Regions from separate parts of the Paenibacillus sp. Y568 genome, predicted to be linked through region 2. Evidence: riboswitches for the same ligand, from Rfam matches in the RefSeq annotation. Region 2 holds a riboswitch; the other holds the start of a gene.

Region 1 (7,729 bases), on a different contig from region 2:
ATATATTACGTTTTCTGCATTACCACAGAAGATACAAGCTGGTTCATACTTCTTAAGCATGATACGCTCTCCATCAACGTAGATTTCTAAAGCGTCTTTTTCTCCTATACCTAGAGTACGACGCAATTCAATCGGAATAACAACCCGTCCAAGTTCATCTACTTTTCTTACAATTCCTGTTGATTTCATCATAATTATATTTGCTCCTCTCAATTGCTCATCCTAAATGTCACGATTCGACAACATTCTTGTTTTAATGATATTACAATACCAACCTTTCCCAAATTAGTCAACCTATAAATTTTAATAAATTGACGTTGAAATATTGAAAAAGTGTTGATATATAAGATAAAAGGGTTAAGATAAGGGTATTAAATGATTACATCAGTTGTCGATTTAACCATTCATAAATGAACAAAATAGTACATAGTTCGACATTGTTCAACGTTTCCTTTAAATGATGTATCCCACAAAGGAGTGGCAAAATGTTATGATGTGTCCTCTAAATGAAGAAAAGGTATTCAAAGATCCAGTTCATAATTACATTTATGTGCAAGATGTGACAATCTGGCGGTTGATTAATACGCCTGAGTTTCAACGACTACGCCGTATACGTCAATTGGGAACATCCTTTTTCACTTTTCATGGAGCTGAACACAGTCGTTTCTCACATTCATTAGGAGTCTATGAAATTACAAGGCAAATCATTTCATCATTTGAGAGAAATGAATATACAGAATGGCCTAAAGAGGAGAAATTACTAACCCTTTGCGCTGCTTTGCTACATGATGTTGGACATGGTCCCTTTTCCCACTCTATAGAAGAAGCCTTCGATATGAATCATGAGGATTGGACATGTCGCATCGTTCTAGGTGATACAGAAATAAATAATATTCTATTTGAGGTAGATCCTGAGTTACCGACAAAGGTTGCTTCAGTCATTGCAAAAACTTATGATAAACCCATTGTAGTAAATCTCATATCTAGTCCACTTGATGCTGACCGAATGGATTATCTGCTTCGTGACGCATACTATACTGGAGTAAATTACGGTACGATTGATATCGATCGGATTATCAGAATGCTGAGACCCCATCATGAACGAATCGTGGTGAAGGAATCTGGAATGCATGCTGTTGAAGATTATCTTATGTCAAGATACCAAATGTACTGGCAAGTGTATTTTCATCCCGTGACAAGAAGTTCAGAAATTGTATTACGTTTAATCATTCGACGTGCAAAAGAATTATATAATAATGGATATAAATTTGAGTTTATGATGAAGCCATTGATATACTTATTTGAAGATAAATTGAATGTTGAGCAATATTTGAAATTAGATGAGGCTCTCATTCTGACTGTATTTATGCAGTGGGTGACGGAGCAGGATCCTATACTAAGTGAGCTCTGTGAACGATTCATGCATCGTAGACTGTATAAATATGTAGAATTAGATTCGGATAATAATGACATGATTCAAGAGATTCGACAGGCATTTATACAAGCAGGTTTAGATCCGAATTATGACTTTGTTATTGATTTCCCAAGTGATCTTCCCTACGATATATTTCATCCTAGTGATGGAGTGAGTCAGAAACATATTTTATTGTTGGATCGACAAGAAAAATTAAAAGAAATTTCTGAAGTGTCAGAAATTGTAAGATCTATTAGTGGTCTACATCGCGGTAAATGTCACCTATATTATCCTGAACAGAAGTTGAAGGCGGCTTTATCGCTATTTTCTCCTTCTATTGCCCATATTTTTGAAGATTATTGATAAAAGGCTTGAGTTTGTCCAGATTAAGAGGGGGTTATACCATGATGTTGTTCGACACACATACTCATCTTGACGCACCGCAATTCGACGAGGACCGCGAAGAGGTTATTGCACGTGCAGTTAAAAATGGCGTAGGTAAAATGATAAATGTTGGCTTTAATCGGGAGACAATCCCGACGACAATGGCACTAGCTGAGAAATATGATTTTATCTATGCTGCTGTAGGATGGCATCCACAAGATGCCATTACGATGAAAGAAGGGGATCTGGAATGGATCGCGTCCCTGTGTAAACATGAGAAAGTTGTAGCCATTGGTGAAATTGGACTTGATTATTATTGGGATACCTCACCTAAAGATATTCAACAACAAGTACTACGCCAGCAAATTGGACTTGCTCGTGAGATTAACATGCCTATTGTCATTCATAATAGAGATGCACATGAAGATGTGGTAAGAATTTTACGAGAGGAAAAAGCACACGAGGTTGGTGGGGTGATGCACTCCTACTCAGGCAGTTGGGAAACGGCAAAAATGTGTCTTGATATGGGATTTCATTTATCATTTGGTGGGCCCATCACATTTAAAAATGCGAAGCAACCAAAAGAGGTATTAGCCCAGGTTCCAATGGATCGATTATTGATCGAAACAGACTCCCCATATCTTACTCCCCATCCTTATCGTGGGAAGAGAAATGAGTCTGCTCATGTTAGGTTAGTGGCAGAAGCGGCTGCTCAGATTAAAGGGGTTGACATTGAAGAATTAGCCCAAATAACTACCCAAAATGCACTGTCACTATTTGGGATTTGTTAAAAACGAGAGGAAATGTAGCAAAAGAGGAAGAATAAGCGACTAATACTTGTTTTATGATGATATAAAGCGATAATATTACAATATTTTAACTATTTATTCGTATTTTTGTGGTTGATTAGTGCTTTACAACTTGCATGAAAACACGATATTATCTTTTCAGTGATAAGAGTAGATCGTTTTTTGATTGCTTATTATTTTCCTGAACCAGTCTCGCTAAATCTCCAATTGTGTGGAGAACGGGGGAACCAATACGAGCAGAAAAACTGATGAAATATCAGGTGGATGACGTATTTGATTTCTTTTATTGGATCTTTGGGGTGAATTCAAGGGCATCCGCCATGAGCGGTAGACCTAAGATCGGGCGGCTCTCTTTCGTCCAAACCCGACAGCTAACCTCGTAAGCGTTATGAAGAGAGGCAACCTCGTGTATGCAAATTCCGTCTATTCATGATCGGGAAGCCACGAAAGAGTTCCTCTAACTCTTTCTTATGGCTTCTTTTATTTTTGAATAAAGACAATATTGTCATCATACTCTTGTTTAACAGGGGGTGACAATCATCACGAGCAGACTGGTACAGGATGCAGGATACACTTGTGGTTAAGTATCCTGTAAAAATTTAAAATAGTCACGTCAATCGCAGATTACATATATGGTTACATAGACGGCGAGGCTATGAAGGAGGATCGGAAAGTGGGCATTTTGAATGAAGAAACCCATGATTCATCATCATCCAGCATGACTTACGCAACGCGTTGGAAGCATGAATATGTACGTAATATTTCTGTTGTAGCTATTGTTTTAATTGCAATTACCCTGATGGCTCTTTTATTAATCAGCATTCAAACGCGTAAACAAGTATATGTGTCGGTAGACGGTCAGGTTAAAGCCATTGAGACAAATCATACGTTGTTGCGAGAAATGCTTGAGGAAGAAGCCATCATACTAGGACCCAAAGATAAGGTGTCCATGGCATTGAACGGTACAATTAAAGATGGGGATAAGGTTCAAATTCAACGGGCAAGTAAAATTAATGTTACCGTTGATGGTAAATCCCATCCCATACTTACAACGCAGGGTTCGGTGAAAGAGGCTATTCGGGAAATGGGTGTTTCTCTCAACGAATCGGATAAGGTATTTCCTGCACTGACAACTAAAGTTACCAATCAATTGGATATCAAGGTTGTCCGGATTAACAAACAGATTGTAGATCGCGTAGAGGAAGTCCCCTTTCAGGTGATCAAGACTTCAGACCCTACGATTCTAAAAGGAAATGTTAAGGTGGTTCAAAATGGACAGCCAGGTGCCATTGTCCATCATGTCGAGAAGATATTTCAAGATGGTCAGTTTGTCTCGATGAAGGTAGTTGGTAAAGAAGTGCGGAGTACCAGGCAAGATAAGGTTATTGCTGTAGGTACAAAGGTAGAAGCACCTAAGCCAGTCGTAATAGCATCCCCAAAAGTAGTTAAGAAAGAAACCAGCAAGAAGAGCCCTGTTACAAAGGTGAGTCAGAATAACAAGACTAGTAAGGCTGGAGTCGATTTCACATATAAGAAAGTCCTTAAGAATGTTTCTATGACTGCCTATTCTTCTGAAGAACCAGGAATAGGTACGAAGACAGCTTCGGGTACACGCGTTACAGAAGGGCGCACCATTGCGGTTGACCCTAAAGTTATCCCTATTGGGTGGTGGGTGTATATTGAAGGTATTGGCTTCCGTCGTGCAGAAGATACAGGCGGCGCTATAAAAGGGAACAAAATTGACGTGTATTATGATTCCTTACAGAATGCACGTAATTTCGGAAGAAAGTCCGGAAAAACGGTATATGTGATTGGACCGATCAAGCCGGAATTGAACTAAACACGTTTTACAATGGTGTTATAATGCTATACTATTAGGGTCATATGGATGTCATGTTAAAGAAGAGGATAACTCCTCTTCTTTTTGTTGTTATACTGGATTTTGAAGGGAAGAATCATCATGATTAAAGAAATCATTGTCGTGGAAGGTCGCGATGATACTACGGCCATTAAGAGGGCTGTAGAAGCGGACACAATCGAAACAGGCGGTTCAGCAATTAATGCACGTACGATACGGCGTATTGCCCTAGCACAAGAACGTAGAGGTGTTATTATATTTACCGATCCTGATCACGCCGGTGAGCGGATTCGCAAAATTATTGCATCTCGTGTGCAGGGATGTAAGCATGCGTTCATTCCCGAGGTTGATGCCACGCGTAAAGGTGATATTGGTGTAGAGAATGCATCGCCAGAAGCGATCCGTCATGCATTAGCACGGGTTCATACGTCCTATGAAGGGGTGGAGAGCCTGATAGACCTGGAGGACCTTGTACAAGCAGGTCTGATGGTGCACCCTGATGCAGCTGCTCGTAGAATGGCTATGGGTAACATTCTTGGAATTGGGTATTGTAACGGCAAGCAGTTCCTGAAGCGTCTCGCTATATTTCAAATTACGCGTGATGAATTCGTGAGTGCCCTCGCCCAAATTGAAGAGGGAGGTTAAGAATATGAATGAGTTAGACAATATTGCTACACCAAGGCGAACGAAGGATATCATCAGACGTCATGGTTTTTCTTTTAAGAAGAGTCTAGGTCAGAACTTTCTGATTGATCAGAATATTTTAGACAAAATTGTGGATGCAGCTGAGTTGGATCCCACAAAAGGGGCTCTAGAGATTGGCCCAGGGATCGGTGCACTTACTGAGAGGTTGGCACAAACAGCAGGTACGGTAACAGCAGTGGAGATTGACAGACGTCTTATTCCAATATTAGAAGAAGTGTTGGAGCCTTATGAACATGTTCAGGTAGAACAAGCGGATGTACTCGAAGTAGACTTGCCTGATTTGTTTGAGCGGAACTTTAAAGATGTATCTAAGGTCAGCGTAGTAGCTAATCTACCCTATTACGTTACGACACCTATCTTGATGAAACTTCTGGAAGGTAAACTCCCACTTGAGCATATTGTTGTCATGATTCAAAAAGAAGTTGCTATACGTATGGCAGCCTCACCAGGAAGCAAGGATTACGGTAGCCTTAGCATTGCTGTTCAATATTATAGTGAACCAAAGTTGATCTGTACTGTGCCGAACACTGTGTTTATACCCCAACCGAATGTGGATTCTGCCGTCATTCGTCTTACGGTTCGGGAACACCCACCGGTGGATGCAAAGGATGAACTGCATTTCTTTGATGTGGTACATTCATCATTTGCCCAGCGTCGGAAAACTATTTCTAATAACCTGAAGAGCCGATTCTCTCCAACAGGAGGGCGCGAACGTATTGATTCCTTGTTGATCCAAGCAGGTATCGAGCCTTCCCGTCGTGGTGAAACACTCAGTCTTCAGGAATTTGCAACGCTTAGTAATATATTGCTTGAGGCTGGTATTGTATAAGGAATTTAACAAGTTTCAGTGATAAATATGCCGAAAACATGAACCAATAGGGGTGACTGCCCATACCATGGGGTAGGGGTGATGTCTGATGAATTTGGGAGATTTGGTGGTCCGTCAATCGTATGGCGGTGATATTGCATTTCGTATTGAAGATATACAGCAGGATTATGCCATCCTGAAGGGGACGGATTTCCGACTGTTGGCGGATTCCCCCATTAGAGACTTGTTGAAGGTTCCCTATGCACCCGTGAGCGAGAAAACGCAACGTGCCCAAGTGAAGGCGAATGAGTCTTTATCGTCTCTTCAACGCCACCGTGAAGAACAATCTGCTCGAAATCTTTCTCAGACGGGTGGAGATTGGGGCCAAACGAAGGAACCTACCTTCTTCGAAGTACCTGGTAAAGTTCTACATTTGGATGGTGATCCAAATTATCTAAAAAAAAGCCTTCAGGCCTATGAACAACTTCGTGTCCCGGCGGAAGGACACTATGTCAGAGAATCAGGTATGGCGGATGCCCTATATAGACTCCTACCAAAGGTCCAACCAGATATTTTGGTCATTACGGGCCATGATGGCGTATTGAAATATAGGAGAAATCAGGATCTCTATAGTCTGAACAGTTACAAAAATTCACAAAATTTCGTAAATGCTATTCAAGTAGCGCGTCAGTACGATCGCCATTTAGATTCGCTTACGATTATTGCAGGCGCTTGTCAGTCCCACTTTGAAGCATTACTCCAGTCAGGAGCGAACTTTGCTAGTTCACCAGCACGTATTCTAATTCATGCTCTGGACCCAGTGTACGTAGCTGCAAAAGCCTCATTCACGTCGATTAAAGAGATTATCAATATGAATGATGTCCTAGGAAATACGATTAGTGGTACTGAAGGTGTAGGCGGGATTGAATCCCGGGGAAGCTATCGTATAGGTCTACCACGCTTGTATGATCTATCTACGCTTAAAGTAACGCCAGCAGCAATTTAGTCTTTTCAGAACTCTGTTGAAATTAAATAACGACGTACTACACGGTTTAAGACATACAGTAGTTGTCAAAAAAAGAAATAAACCCCGAACAGTCTCCTTAAATTTGGGGTTTATTTGCTGAATTTAGGCGGTTTTTGCAAGTGTTTGTAGGTTCAAAAAAAATTCGTTGACAAGATAATTTTAGTGCTGATATAATTAATGTTTTAAGTTGACAACCTACGAATTATCCGTTATAATGGACAAGGAAAGAGGTGGTCGTTAGACATGGCTAAAAACGCACTGTTAGATATCAAGCACAGTCTCGATGCTCATGTAGGTCAAAAAATTATGTTACGAGCTAATGGTGGTCGAAGAAAGACTGTTGAGCGAACTGGTGTTTTGGAAGAAACGTACCCTTCTGTTTTTATTGTGAAACTAGATCAAGAACAACAAACTTTTAAACGTGTTTCATACAGTTACGCAGATATTCTTACTGCTTCGGTAGAAGTTACAATTTGCGAGGATAACAGTGAAATGCAGCTTGAGTATATTAAAGCGTAAATTTATTTATAAAGATGAGGCAGTCCTCTTGGAGGATTGCCTTTTTGTTATATTTTGAATTAGAAGAGGTATGTGATCTGCAAAAGGGCTGATGAATGAGAAGTGATCACCCGCGTTATACTAACAGCGACATTTATTTCAATTCATTGAGGGGGATTATACGTGAGCCGTAAAAGACGTAGTGTAATGTCAGATGAACTCAAAA
Region 2 (7,729 bases):
TGTCGAGGCGGGACTGAATCTGCGAAGGTCGACTGGACATTGATCCGAGTACATCTAGATAAGCCGTACCTTTAAACAACAGCAATACTACAAAAGCTGTCATAAACCCCATACCGATCTTAATCAATCTCGAAGGATTACTTAGCATAAGCGTAAGTAACACAAGGATTAGACCGATCCACGACGAACGTGAGAAGGTCATCATAATACCACCTGCCAAGGTTACCGTAGCGACTATGCTTACCCATCCCCAAAGGAGCTTCACCCCACTACCACTCGTCATGATATGAATGGCGAACGCCGTCACAAGCAATCCCCCGTATGCATTCGGATCAATCAGCATACCGGACAAACGTCCATCTTGCACCATGAATGGGACCTTCACGCCGCTGAAGAAAGCGAACAGGGCCACGCCATTCAACCATAGTACACTCATCAGAAAGACCCGTAGCATCGTATATAGCCGCTCCCAACTGTCTACGGCCTGAATGAGCATGATATATGTCAGCAAAAGGAGGATAAATCCAACATCCTTTTGCAACAAGGCGTATTGAGTAATGAACCCATTGCGCCAGATGGATACGAATGAGGCTAGGACAAAGATAAGTAACATGCCCCAATGCCATGAGCTGAACTGCCTGCGGTCCAATTTAAGGTGTACACCAGCCGCGAACAAACCTAACAATAAGAAGAGATCCGACGGTGCGAGTCGGAATGCTCCTCCGATATCAAATTGTGCGGGAAGGCATATGATGTAACCCATAACCGCAAACTGAAATAATTTGCTCATCGTGTAGGGGTTGTGTAATGTATCTTTTTTATTAATTGTTCTCTCTACAACGGATGCAGACGCCATACAACCCCCTACTTTCCTATGGGAAACAGCTCTATGTAACCACTTCCCGTTGTACTTGTTTCTTTGCCTGACCGATCACATAAGATAGTACGATCACGCTGCCAACCATCTGTACGAATAATCCCAAGCTTGCTCCTATCGCAGCGCCTATCATCCCGAATTTGGGTACGAATACAAGACAGGCCAGCCCATTCGTTATCACTGTGCACAGAAACAATGGAATCTGCGCTTTGTACTTCCCGGTTGCAGTAATGGCATACCAAAGGTAGGACGAAACAAACACTAACAAGGTAGAGACGAGTAACCAACGAAATAACCCTATCTCTTGTGCCACATCAGGACTGTATACCAAGGTTAGAAGTTGCTGCCCAAACATCCAACCGATGACACATGCAATTGCACTTATCCCAACGCCCACCGCTATCATTCGACGGAGTAAAGAATTAAATTCCTGATGCATCCCACCAGCGTGCCAGCGTGCAAGACGTGGTGTGATGGCTTCTCCCAATGCCGTAACTACCACATTGCATGCCACGATCATGTAGGAGAGCGAAGCGTATATACCTAAGTCGTATTCCCCTTTAAAGTAAGAAATCGCGTATAGTGGAATATTCGTATTAAGCGACATCAGCGCCAACACAACACCAAGCGGCGAACTGACGATCAGCAACTGCCACAGACTACTCTTATTGAAAATTGGAATAAGGGTTGTAAGCGCTCTTGCTTTGCGAGCATCATATCCAATCGTTATAGCCAGCCATCCGATGATCATAACTATTAAAGCTAGATTGAGACTCTGTGTAGGGATGAATACGAATGTGAAGATAAGTATGGAAGACAATCCTTTAGCAGCTCTTGAGATCGAGATTTGATCCAGCCTCTCTTGCTTTTGAACGATACCTAATAAGATATCACTGACGGATTCAACGATCCTATACAAGCTGATGAAGAAAATAACAAGTACTGTGTTCCAGTCAAAACTACTTACGATGATAAAGCCTGCTGTAAATGTGAATGCAACTGCGGTCGTTACTAACCGAAGGCCGATAAAATCCCCAAAGACGTATTTCCCAGATGTGTCCACGATCAAGACTGATCGAAGATGCAGATGTGACAACATGAAGATGGGTGCAGTAACCGCAAGTCCAAGCGAATATTGCCCAACGATTTCCGGTGATCCGAATTTATTGAGTAGTATCACAATGATGAACTGAGCACCTGCGTAAGTGATGTTTCCGAATAAATAACGAAGAGAGGCAAATGACATGATACATCACACCATTCCCGAAGATGAAGCCCAATCGGCAAAATCCTCACTTCGGATCTTCTCACGCCTACTGCTTTTCCGCTGATTCAACACTGCTCCCAGTACATGAGCCCCTTGTTGCTCAAGCAACTGTTTGGCAGAACTCGTGTGCTTCAGCAACACTTTTCCAGATTTCACAACAAGCAGTACCCCCTCAGCCATCCTGGCCAAAGTCAGTGCATCCGAGAATGGGATTAGCACAGATGAAGAGTCGATGACGATTGTATCCCACCGCTCGCTCAGCTCCGCAAATAAATCCTTCATCCCCTCGGAGCCCAGTAATTCAGCCGGATCTGGTGAGATAGGCCCAGAAGTCAGCACAGAAAGTCCCCTTGAATATTTTATAGAATGAATGCAATCTTCCAGCCGAGTTTGATCAACCAGAATGCTGCTCAACCCAACCGAATTGGGAAGATCAAATGCCTTATGTACGGTTGGCGTACGCAGGTCCCCATCCATCAGTAACACAGACCTACCGGTCTCTGCCATCGATATAGCTAGGTTCATGGCCAATGTCGACTTCCCTTCCTCTGGAAGAGAGCTTGTGACTAATAACGACCGAATTTCTCCACCTACTCGGGTATAGCGAATATTGGATCGAATAGTTCGAAAAATAGATGCATTAGCTGATTTCGGTTGTTCCAGGCAATATAGCTTTGGCACTCTCTTCTTCATGTCTAATAACTCCTTCAACTGATTTAGCTTTCGTCCGTACCCGCCGTTTACGTAACTTCAATTTACCCACCGTACCTAGAAGAGGAAGTTGCAGATCAAGCTGAATGTCTTTGGCGCTGTTCACGGTCTTATCCATCAATTCCTTTAAAATAGAAATGGCGATCCCGGCAATCAGCGCTAGTCCAAATGCGACCACCAAATTGAATAGTGGCTTAGGCGATATAGCCTCGGTAGGAACCTTCGCCCGGTCGAGAAGTACAACATTCTCTACCCCCATAATGGATTGTATATTCCCGTTGAATGCCTCCCCGAAACCATTCGCGATATCCGTTGCCTGTTGTGCGTTCGAGTCCGTCACAATAACGGTTGTTAACAGTGACTCACTATTGGTTCTTGTCTTGACATGTTCGAGCAGTTTTTCCGGTGTCATCTTTAATTCGAGCCTTCTAACGACTTCTTCCGCTATCCTACTGCTTCGGATGATCTCCCCGTAAGTTGTTACCAGCTTTTGTCCTGCCATGATGTCATTAATTGCTTTCTCTTGCCTGTCCCCCTGAATAAGAATAGACGCTGTTGCCTCGTATTTCGGTTTCAACACATAATAGCTGACGAAACTGGCGAGTCCCATCGCAGTGATACATAACACAATGATAAACAACAACCTGCGTTTCACTAGTTTCAAAATGCTCCCTAGTTCGAACTCCATCGATTATTTCTCCTAACTAGTTAATGTATTTCTATCCTCTATAAAAATATGATTGTATATTCATATTCTCTTCCTCCCAACATATGTCCAAAGCATGATGAAAACTTTTTTAATATCAGGATTATACTAGAAAAAGGACAACTCTATCTCCCTTTTACCAAGATAGTAATCCCAAATAAACAAAAGACCGAGAACCAGATATTTCTGGCTCTCGATCTTTTGTTCTTATCTTAATCTCTACAACAAACTATTTAATTACAAACAATTTAATTTGTTGAAAACCGAATGTACTTACGCTTTTCTGGCTTCCAGGAATAAATATATCAATTCGATTACCCTTTATAGCAGAACCTGCGTCGGTTGCTGTAGCAATAAAGGCATCACTAGGAAGACCATTGAAATCATGTCCAGTAACCAATACTTTCGTTCCCATAGGAATAACATTAGGATCTACTGCGATCGTACCTAGTTTAAGTGGATTTCCGAAATAATCAACGGCTCCCCATTTACCATTTTCACTTGCAGCGGCTGAGTAAGCAGACGCTTTAACATTTAATGTTTTACTATAGTTAAAGGTCTTACCCCAAGCTTCTACTACCTTCTGATCTGATGATACGACTAGGTTAGAATCTGCCGATTTCGCAGGTGCAGCGGATGCTGTGTTCTTCACCGTCGGTATAGTTAATTTAATCCCAACATTAATATTGTTTGCTTTAACATTCGGATTGGCATTGATCAATTTATCAAGATTTACACCATATTGTTGAGATAGTTTGTAAAACGTGTCTCCGTCTTTGGTGATATGTACAGCATCAGCATGAATCGGTGTATTTTGAACGACCAATGCGACACCCATCGCCGCTACCATCATTTTCATTTTTCTGAATTTCATTGTGTTATGTTCCTCCTTGTTTTTAACGCCTGCGAAGTTAGCTGTCGGATTCGGATTGGGAGTCAACCCTACGCACACGAATTTATGCGATTCACCCCAAGGTGCGAAGAACGGCTACCAGTTGTTCTTGTACACGCCTATTACATCCCCCACACTTTCTCTTCGAAAGTTTTGGCTCAACAAATATATCACAATTTTGTAACCAGGAAATATGTAATAATTTACAATAGTGCTTTAACAACAGAAATTCGCGTTTTTTCGCACGAAAAAACAGGTGTAAAAATGACGAATATGTCATTTTTACGCCTGCTTATTCTCAACTTAATTTAGGAGTTTAGATCAAGTCTACCTTTACAATACTTTACTAAGAAATTCCTTGGTCCGCATGTTCTTAGGGTTACCAAATACCTCTTCAGGTGAACCTTGCTCCGAAATGCGACCTTCGTCTATGAACAGAATCCGATCCCCAACTTCACGTGCGAATCCCATTTCATGGGTCACAATAACCATTGTCATGCCTTCGAAAGCAAGTTTCTTCATAACTTCGAGAACCTCGCCTACCATTTCAGGATCTAGTGCCGAAGTTGGCTCATCAAACAACATGACGTGAGGTTGCATCGCCAGTGCGCGTGCAATCGCTATACGCTGTTTCTGTCCACCTGATAGTTGATTAGGGTATACATCCTTTTTGTCCGACAAGCCGACGGTTTGCAAAAGGTTCTCAGAAATGAGATCAGCTTCAGCTGCAGACTGCTTTTTAACCGTAAGTGGGGCTATCGTAATATTTTGGCCCACGGTTTTATGTGGAAAAAGGTTAAAGTTCTGGAACACCATTCCCATTTTTTCACGCGTTGCATTGATATCATGATTCGGAGCCGTAATAGACTCCCCTTCGAACAGAATCTCACCAGATGTCGGTTGCTCAAGTAGATTTAGACAACGAAGTAAGGTACTTTTACCAGAACCAGAAGGACCAATGACAACGACGACTTCACCTTTATTGACGAACAAATCGATCCCCTTGAGAATGTCTACTTTTCCATATGATTTATGAAGATCTTTAACGGTTATCACTAGCACTCAACTTCCTTTCAACGCGATTCAGAATCTTAGATAAAGTAAATGTCAGTACAAAATAAATGGCCGCAGCAATAATGAATGGGCTAAGACCTTGATACGTTATGTTCTTAACTACACCTGCTTGGTACATAATATCTACCATCCCAATAACCGAGATGATCGATGATTCTTTAATAATGGTAATGAATTCGTTACCGATCGCTGGAAGAACAGCTTTAAATGCTTGAGGCAAAATAATATGACGCATCGCCGTTCCACGTCGCATTCCAAGTGACCGAGCAGCTTCCATCTGTCCTCGATCCACACCTTGAATCCCTGCTCTAAATATCTCAGCTAGATAAGCAGAACTATTGATGGATAATGTGATAATACCGGACTGTAGCGGTGAAAAGTTAATCCCTAACGTTAAAGCTAGTCCGTAATGAATGATCATGAGCTGCACAAGCATAGGAGTACCACGCAATATCTCTACATATGCTGTTCCTAACCACTTCACAATTCGAATATTTGTCATCCGTAATAAAGAAATGAATAATCCAATAATGAAACCAAATAATACTCCTAGTGCGGATAATAAGAGGGTATATCCGATCCCTTTTGCATAGTAGCTACGATATTCCCAAGCCGTAGTAAAAATATTTCCTGAATCCTCTTTCAGATCCGCGTTACCTGCTGCTAATAGACTTGCTTCTTTAACCATTTCATCAATAGCACCTTCACTCTTCATGCGAGCAAGCGATTCATTAACGGCATTCAGAAGCTCAACATTCCCCTTCTTAATACCAATGGCTGCTTGGGACTCAGAATTATCTGGGACAGCTTCGGATAGAACCATCTCTGAGTCAAGATAACCTTGAGCTACCGTGTCTTCTACAATAACAGCATTAACACGTTTCGTCTGAAGCTGTAATATGATATCTGGGATTTTATCCAAAGAAGTCAGTTGTGCACCTGGAATGCTTTGGCCAATTCCTTCTTGAATGGAACCCTTTTGGACACTAATTTTCTCGTTCTCAAAATCCTTCATGGTTGGATATTTATCTTTATCTTCTGCTCTAACGATCATAACCTGTTGCGCTTTATAATAGTTATCAGAGAAATCGATGCTTCTACGACGTTCTTCTGTTGGTGTCATTCCTGAGATAACAAAGTCTACTCTACCGCTCTGTAGCGCAGATAGTAGGCTATCAAATGCCATATCCTCAATAACTAACTCGGCTCCCATATCTTCTGCAATCCGTTTAGCTATAGATATATCGAAACCAACAATTTGGTCTTGCCCATCTATTGTTTTGTGGAATTCATACGGTGCAAACTCAGCGCTTGTGCCCAGAACCAACTTTTTAGCTGTTCCCTCTTCGGCGCTAACCATTTGTGTCGTGTGAAAACCCGCTGTTATCAAGATGATAGTGCTTAGTAGAAAAACAATCATACGAGTTATTTTCTTCAACTTTCTTTCTCCCCTTACTTTTTTACACTTATAATATTTATACAGAACATGAACCATCATAAGTCAAAATGCATGATTATGCAATGACATTCCATTGGCAACCAAGGTTTTCCTAACATTTTGATACAAAATCATACAATTCTGATGCATAGACTCTACAAAAAAATTCATGTTATAATATAGAGCATTGTTAAATCTTCATACACACAGAGGAGTTGCCCTAATGAGTACTAAAAGCACGATTTCCAACACAATAGATCAATTTGCTTCGCGCTTCAAAGAAATTTCATTATATATCGGTGCAAATCCGGAACTCGGAAATGAAGAATTACTGGCCTCTGCTCGATTGAAAGAAGAACTTACCTATCACGGATTCACCGTTGAGGCTCCGATACTCGGTATTGAAACAGCATTCATCGGTACCTATTCATCTAATAAGCCTGGTCCTACCATAGCCTTGTTATGTGAATATGATGCACTACAAGGACTTGGACATGCTTGCGGTCATCATCTGATCTGTATGATGAGTCTAGGAGCTGCTGTTGGTCTTAAATCCGTGATTGATACTATTGGAGGAACCATTCGTGTATTTGGTACTCCAGCGGAAGAAACACGTGGTGCAAAAGTTCCAATGGCTGCTGCTGGGCTTTTTGACAATTGTGATGTGGCGTTGATGACTCATCCTTTTTATGCATTCGAGAAATCAGGACAATCTCTTGCTATGGATGCTATACAATTTGAATTTTATGGTAAGTCATCCCATG

What was found. Region 2 has a riboswitch for cyclic di-AMP ahead of AC1D7X_RS13015 (3D domain-containing protein). Riboswitches for the same ligand answer to the same signal wherever they lie in the genome.
Region 1: it holds a riboswitch for cyclic di-AMP, as region 2 does, so the genes downstream of both, AC1D7X_RS22295 (resuscitation-promoting factor) here and AC1D7X_RS13015 (3D domain-containing protein) in region 2, are expected to answer to the same signal.

The regions. Positions count from the first base shown of each region.
Region 1 covers NZ_JCAIUM010000021.1:44,095-51,823, reverse strand. The annotation lists gene AC1D7X_RS22310 (AbrB/MazE/SpoVT family DNA-binding domain-containing protein) at 1-192, opposite strand, end outside; gene AC1D7X_RS22305 (HD domain-containing protein) at 491-1,777, shown strand; gene AC1D7X_RS22300 (TatD family hydrolase) at 1,819-2,589, shown strand; cyclic di-AMP (ydaO/yuaA leader) riboswitch at 2,791-3,008, shown strand; gene AC1D7X_RS22295 (resuscitation-promoting factor) at 3,281-4,447, shown strand; gene rnmV (ribonuclease M5) at 4,568-5,110, shown strand; gene rsmA (16S rRNA (adenine(1518)-N(6)/adenine(1519)-N(6))-dimethyltransferase RsmA) at 5,115-5,999, shown strand; gene yabG (sporulation peptidase YabG) at 6,088-6,984, shown strand; gene veg (biofilm formation stimulator Veg) at 7,249-7,524, shown strand; gene AC1D7X_RS22270 (small, acid-soluble spore protein, alpha/beta type) at 7,687-7,729, shown strand, end outside.
Region 2 covers NZ_JCAIUM010000008.1:78,350-86,078, forward strand. The annotation lists gene AC1D7X_RS12995 (O-antigen ligase family protein) at 1-856, opposite strand, end outside; gene AC1D7X_RS13000 (oligosaccharide flippase family protein) at 888-2,123, opposite strand; gene AC1D7X_RS13005 (CpsD/CapB family tyrosine-protein kinase) at 2,130-2,837, opposite strand; gene AC1D7X_RS13010 (YveK family protein) at 2,785-3,543, opposite strand; gene AC1D7X_RS13015 (3D domain-containing protein) at 3,791-4,435, opposite strand; cyclic di-AMP (ydaO/yuaA leader) riboswitch at 4,447-4,622, opposite strand; gene AC1D7X_RS13020 (amino acid ABC transporter ATP-binding protein) at 4,787-5,509, opposite strand; gene AC1D7X_RS13025 (ABC transporter substrate-binding protein/permease) at 5,496-6,965, opposite strand; gene AC1D7X_RS13030 (M20 family metallopeptidase) at 7,189-7,729, shown strand, end outside.